DNA from 2 places in the Luteimonas sp. A277 genome. Region 1 is predicted to be linked to the other one. Evidence: riboswitches for the same ligand, from Rfam matches in the RefSeq annotation. Region 1 holds a riboswitch; the other holds the start of a gene.
The links. Region 1 has a riboswitch for cobalamin ahead of ACW7G2_RS11025 (ribonucleoside-diphosphate reductase subunit alpha). Riboswitches for the same ligand answer to the same signal wherever they lie in the genome.
Positions count from the first base shown of each region.

Region 2: linked by a shared signal. The riboswitch ahead of btuB (TonB-dependent vitamin B12 receptor) and the one ahead of ACW7G2_RS11025 (ribonucleoside-diphosphate reductase subunit alpha) in region 1 are both predicted to bind cobalamin.

Region 1 covers NZ_JBSVRG010000010.1:46,342-49,743, forward strand. The annotation lists gene ACW7G2_RS11025 (ribonucleoside-diphosphate reductase subunit alpha) at 1-2,251, opposite strand, end outside; cobalamin riboswitch at 2,487-2,720, opposite strand; gene zapE (cell division protein ZapE) at 2,761-3,402, opposite strand, start outside.
Region 2 covers NZ_JBSVRG010000003.1:28,900-32,301, reverse strand. The annotation lists gene bioD (dethiobiotin synthase) at 1-140, opposite strand, end outside; gene ACW7G2_RS03815 (GAF domain-containing protein) at 199-684, shown strand; gene ACW7G2_RS03810 (TfoX/Sxy family protein) at 681-1,019, shown strand; cobalamin riboswitch at 1,168-1,422, shown strand; gene btuB (TonB-dependent vitamin B12 receptor) at 1,582-3,402, shown strand, end outside.

The DNA of each region.
Region 1 (3,402 bases):
TCTCGTAATACGGCCAGGTCTCCAGAGACAGTCCCGGTGCGGCGACCGGGCGGCGGTAGTCCTTCTTTTCCTCGTAATAGAACGCGGAGTAGACGGGATCGATCGATGCGGTCGAGCCGGCGATCTGGGCGGTGCTCATGTTCGGCGCCACCGCCATCAGCCAGCCGTTGCGCAGGCCGTTGACCGCTACCTGGGCCGACAGGTCCAGCCACCGGGGATCGTTGTAGCCGCGGTCGCGGAAGTAGGCGCCGGTGTGCCAGTCGCTGCCGGCGAACGCCGGATAGGCGCCCTTCTCCCTGGCCAGTTCCATGCTGGCCTGGATGGTGAGCTGGTTGATGCGCTCGTACAGCGTGTCGCTGAATTCCTCGGCTTCGGGCGTGTCCCAGTGGATGCCCTTGAGGGCCAGCAGGTGGTGCCAGCCGAAGGTGCCAAGGCCAATTGCCCGGTACTTGTGGTTGGTGATGGTGGCCTGGAGGACCGGCAGCTGGTTGAGGTCGATCACGTTGTCGAGCATGCGCACCTGGATCGGGATCAGTCGTTCGAGCACGTCGGTGATCAGGTCGCACTGCGCGTCCTGCGGCACGATCGCGCGGCCCAGGTTGATCGATGACAGGTTGCAGACCACGAAGTCGCCGGCCTGGCGGGTGGTCACGATCTGGTTGCCGGAGATGATCTCCTGCATGAGCCGGGTGGGGCTCATGTTCTGCAGGATCTCCGTGCACAGGTTGGACGAATACACCATGCCGGCATGCTTGTTCGGATTCTTCCGGTTGACCTCGTCCCGGTAGAACATGAACGGGTTTCCGGTTTCCAGCTGGCTCACCATGATCCGCTTGAAGATGTCGATCGCCTTCACCGTGCGCCGGCTGATGCGCTCGTCGGCCACCACCTCTTCGTACTTCGTGCGGAAGCTGCCCTCGCCCTTCTTTTCGTCGAAGAAGTCCTGCAGGTACCAGCCCTTGATCCGCTGCACCTCGTGCGGGTCGAACAGGTACCAGTCGCCGCGGCGCTCGACCGCCTCCATGAAGATGTCCGGGATGCACACCGAGGTGAACACGTCGTGCGCGCGCAGGCGCTGGTCGCCGTTGTTCAGGCGCAGGTCGAGGAAGGCCTCGATGTCGCGGTGCCAGACGTCCAGGTACACGGCGACGGCGCCCTTGCGCTGGCCCAGCTGGTCGACCGAGACGGCGGTGTTGTTGAGCTGCTTGATCCATGGCACCACACCGCCGGAGGAGTTGGGCACGCCGCGGATCGCCGAGCCCGACGCGCGCACGTAGCCCATGTAGGCGCCCACGCCGCCGCCGCCCTTGGACACGCGGGCGATGTCGGTATTGGAGTCGTAGATGCCCTGCAGCGAGTCCTCGACCGTGTCGATGAAGCAGCTCGACAGCTGGCCGCCCACCTTGCCGGCGTTCTGCAGCGTGGGCGTGGCCACGGTCATGTACAGGTTCGACAGCGCCCAGTAGGCCTCGCCCACCAGCTGCATGCGCCGCTCGCGCCTGCCCGGGGCACTGCCGCCCTCGTCCTGCATCAGGTACAGGGCAATGGTCAGCCAGCGCTCCTGCGGCAGCTCATACACCGCCCGGCTGGTGTCGGTGGCCAGGTAGCGGGTGGCCAGCAGGTACAGGCCGTTGTAGGTGAACAGCCGGTCGCGGTCGGGTTCGATCATCCGCCCGGCCTCCTCCAGCTCCTCTTTGGAGTAGGCGCGCAGGATGTCGTTGGAATAGATGTTGCGGTCGGCCAGGCTCTCCTGCAGGCCCACGTAGGAACCGTACTTCTCGCCCACGTCGTAGAAGCGGTTGCGGCTGGCGCGCTTGTACAGCCGGTGCAGGTAGATGCGCGCGGCGAACATCTCCCACTCCGGCGCGGTCACGTCCACGCGGGCTTCCGCTTCGCGGATCAGGTGGTCGACCAGGTCGTCGGCGTTGACCGCCTGCTTGCGTTCGACGAAGCCGAACACGGCGGCCTTGTAGGCGGCGATGTCCAGCTGCTGGAACTCGGCGTGGATCCGGTCGATGGCGCGTTCCAGCCGGGCGCGGTCGTAGGGCATGCGGCGGTTCCCGGCTTCCTTGGTGATCCAGGTGGCCGTGCCGGCACCGACCGGGTCGGGACCGCTGGCCGGGACCGGGCTGGCGCTGCGGGGGCAGGGAATCGAGTCCGCGGGGCCGGAGGTGGCGGGGGCGGCCGCGGTGTTGTCCGCCGCGGGAGTCCCTGCAGTGGTGGTGAGGGTGGCGCTGTCGTTGCTGCTCATGGATGTCTCCCGGATCGGTTGCGCACATCCACCTGTCCCCGACAGGCGGTGAAGGGCACGGGCGCGCGCCGACGCAGGCGTCGTCGCGGCCTCGCCCCCTCGGGCGGGCGGATTCGTCACAGGATGGGAAAGCGGCGTCGCAGGGGCAGCGACAGCCTCCCGGAAAGCGGAGGCCGCGCGCGTGCTTCGCCAGCCATCTCCCCCCGGAGATTCCGCAGCCGGCACCGCGCGACGTGCTTGCGCGCGGCTGTCGGCAGGTCTTCGGACTCATGGGCACGGAGGCCCGTGGCCTCCACCTTGCCCGCCGCTTCCCGGAACCCAGGTGGCTCCAGTGCTGTGTGGCGGGGTCGTTCCCAGTTACCGCTGCGGGGCAGCGCCGGAATGGCCGATCCTGAGTGGAACGGCTTCACCGGCTTCCCTTTTCATCCGGCGGGTAGCGCTCGCCGGAACCGACGGACACAACATATCGTGGTCCGGGAATTTGTCAACGCAAAATGTGGGGGTGGCGCTCAGGGCCGGTGCGGACTGGCCAGATACTCGGCGCTGCGCATTTCGATCAGCCGCGAGGCGGTGCGCTCGAACGCCCCGGCCAGGCGTTCGCCGGCATACAGCGCGGGCGGCTCGGCGGCGGCGGTGCAGACCAGGTTGACGTGGCGGTCGTAGAGTTCGTCGACCAGGTTGACGAAGCGGCGCGCGGCGTCGTCGCGCCGCTCGTCCAGTACCGGGATGCCGCCCAGCAGCAGGGTGTGGAATTCGCGCCCGATCCCGATGTAGTCGCTGGAGCCGCGCGGACCTTCGCAGAGGACGTCAAAATCAAACCACGCCATGCCCGGGCAGCGGGCACGTACCGCGATCCGGCGCCCTTCCAGCTCGATGCCACCATCGCGGTGGGCCTGGCTGCCGCCCAGCTCGCGCCAGCGTGCCTGCAGCCAGGCTTCGGCGCCTTCATCCAGCGGAGTGCGGTAGACCGGCGATCGGGTCAGCGCCCGCAGGCGGTAGTCGGTCTCGCTTTCGATATGCAGCGCACGGCAGTGGGCCTGGATCAGGTCGATCGCCGGCATGAAGCGCGCGCGCTGCAGGCCGTCGCGGTACAGGTCGGGCGGGGCCACGTTGGAGGTGGTCACCAGCACGATGCCTTCGGCGAACATCCG
Region 2 (3,402 bases), on a different contig from region 1:
GGCTTCATGCCCACGGCGCGGCGCCCGTGCGCACGCAGGGCGTGCAGCAGCGCAGCCGACGCCAGGCTCTTGCCCACCCCTGTATCGGTGCCCGTTACGTAGAGGCGGGTAGCACTCACGACCGCCCTCCGACTACCCATTCGTTCGCGATCCTGGCCATCATCCGGCGGCTTTTCCTGCTGTTGCTACACTGCGGCCATGTTCTCATCCACACCCCTCCAAGGCGACAAGGCCAGTCAGTACGAACAGCTCCAGGCGCAGGCACTGTCCCTGCTGACCGGCGAGCGCGACCGCATTGCCAACGCGGCCAACCTGTCGTCGCTGGTCTTCAACGCCCTGCCCGACCTGAACTGGGTAGGCTTTTATTTCTTTGATGGCACCGAGCTGGTGGTCGGCCCCTTCCAGGGCCAGCCGGCCTGCGTGCGCATCCCGCTGGACCGCGGCGTGTGCGGTGCTGCAGCGAGTACGCGCACCACCCAGCGGGTCGACGACGTGGACGCTTTCCCCGGCCACATCGCCTGTGACGCCGCCTCCCGCTCGGAAGTGGTGGTGCCGCTGGTCGACGGCGGCGACAGGCTGATTGGCGTGTTCGATATCGACAGCCCCGTGCCAGCCCGGTTCGACCAGGTTGACCAAGCCGGTCTGGAGCAGATCGCCCGCATCTTCATCGAGTCGCTGCAATGAGCGAAGAGAAGATGCGCAACATCGGCCCGAAGTCCGCCGCCTGGCTCCGCCAGGTGGGCCTGCACACGCGCGCCGACCTGGAAGCCGCCGGTCCGGTGGAGGCCTACATGCGGGTGCGTCGCGCGGGCTTCCGGCCCAGCCTCAACCTGCTCTATTCGCTGGAAGGCGCACTGCGCGATTGCCACTGGCAGGAAGTGCCGGACGAGCGCCGCAAGGAGATGGTGACAGCCGCCGAAGCGGCCATCGCCGACCTGCCGCTGCCGCGGGGCCAGGAAGAAGCCGGCCCGGTGACCACCACCATCATGCAGCCCGATCCCACGGACGACTCCCTGTAGGAGCGCGCCACGCGCGCGAAGCCGCGTGACGCTGATCTGTGCGGGCGGCGACGGCAACGGCAACGGCAACGGCAACGGCACGCTAACCGACGCCCTGCGCCACGATTGAATTCACGCGGCTTCGCGCGCATGGCGCGCTCCTACGGGCTACAATCGCTGCGCTTCAGGTGACCTGCCGGCGTCCGTCGTCAGGTTGAAACGGGAAGCCGGTGACGCCCGCAAAGGCCATCCGGCGCTGCCCCCGCAACGGTAAGCGAGTCCAAGGCGTCGCACACCGCCACTGTGCCCCCTGTTGATGCCACAGGGATGCATGGGAAGGCGCGACGGCCCGGATCGGAGCCGGCCATCCGGCCACTCCGCTCCACTCGCCAGCCCGGAGACCGGCCTGGAGCATGGGGTATCCATCCCCCCACCCTGGTTGCGATGCGGAGGGCATTGCGGCGGAGATGCCGGAATCCGTGCCGCACCGTTCCCGCGCCCCTGCCCTGTCCTCTGTCCTGCAGCTGCCCCTCACGGGCGTCATGGCGCGTGCCACGGCGTCCACTTTCCTGGCGGAGAGACCATGCAGCAACACATCCTTCCCCTGTCCCTTGCCCTTGCCCTTGCAGCCGTGCTGGCATCACCGGCGGCGATGGCCCAGCAAGACCCTGTCCATTCTCATCCCACCCAGCTCGACGAAGTGGTGGTGACCGCCACCCGCACCCCGGTCGCGCTGATCGACAGCATCGCCCCGGTGCAGGTGCTCGACCGCGAGGAGATCGAACGCAGCCAGGCACGCAGCCTGCCCGAACTGCTGCGTGGGCGCGCCGGCATCGACCTGGTCAACCAGGGCGGCGCGGGCAAGCTGACCACCATGTCCATCCGCGGCACCGAATCCGACCACGTGCTGGTGCTGGTGGATGGCGTGCGCATGGGCACGGCCAGCGCCGGCCTGGTGATGTTCCACGACCTGCCGGTGGACCAGATCGACCGCATCGAGATCGTGCGCGGGCCGCGCTCGAGCCTGTACGGCTCCGAGGCGCTCGGCGGGGTGATCCAGATCTTCACCCGCCGTGACAGCGGCGCGGTCACGCCGCGCTTTCGCGCCGGCATCGGCAGCAACAGCCTGCGTGAGGCCAGCGCGGGGATCGGCGGCGGCAACGAACGCGGCTGGTTCGGCATTGATGCCGCCTACCAGCGCACCGACGGCATCAATTCATGCCGCGGCTCGGCAGAGCTGTCCACCGGCTGCTTTGCCGACGAGCCCGACCGCGACGGCTACCGCAACCGCTCCATCAGCGCGCGCGGCGGCGTAAACCTGGGCGAGGCGCTGTCACTTGAAGCCAATCTGCTGCGCGCCGAGGCCGAGAACGAATACGACGGCACCATTTTCGGCGGCAACGAGTCGGACAACCTGCAGCAAGCCATGGGCGCCACGCTGACCTGGACGCCTTCTGACCAGCTGCAGCTGACGGTGCAGGCGGGCCGCTCGCGGGACGATTCCGATAATTACTTCCGCGACGGTGACGCACCGCGCGAGTTCGTCAGCGCGTTCGATACGCGCCGCGACAGCGCATCGTTGCAGGCCGATTTCATCGCGGCCGCCGGACAGACCCTGACCGCAGGCATCGACTGGCTGGAAGACCACCTGGACAGCACCACGCCCTATGACGAGGGCAGCCGCGACAACCTTGGCGTGTTTGCCGGCTATGAAGGCAGGTTCGGTGCCCAGCGCCTGCAGGCCAGCCTGCGGCATGACGACAACGAGCAGTTCGGCGGCCACACCACCGGCAGCGCCGGCTGGGGCATGACCCTGGAGAGCGGCTTGCGGGTGAGCGCGGGCTATGCCACCGGCTTCCGCGCGCCCAGTTTCAACGAGCTCTACTTCCCCGGCTCCAGCAATCCCGACCTCGGGCCGGAGAAGTCCCGGGGCGTCAACCTGGGCCTCGGCCAGCGCCTGGACGGCTGGCACTGGGAACTCGACGCCTACCAGACCCGGATCGATGACATGGTCGGCTACGACGCCGGCTGGAACCTGATCCAGGCGGACGAGGCGCGCATCCGCGGCGCCGAGCTCACCCTGGGCACCCGCCTGGCCGACTGGGACATGGCGCTGCAGCTGAGCCATGTGGATCCGCGCAACCGCAGCGGCGGCGACCTCCACGACAATCTGCTGACCCGCCGCGCCCGCAACACCGGCCGGATGGACCTGGACCGCGCCTTCGGCGCCATGCGCTTCGGCGTGACCGTCAACGCGGCCGGCAGCCGCTACGACGACGCTGCCAACACCGTGCGCCTGGGCGGCTACTCCACCACCGACCTGCGGTTCGAGTACGCGATCAACCCGGCTTGGACCCTGCAGGCCCGCGCCAGCAACGTATTCGACCGCGAGTACGAAACGGTG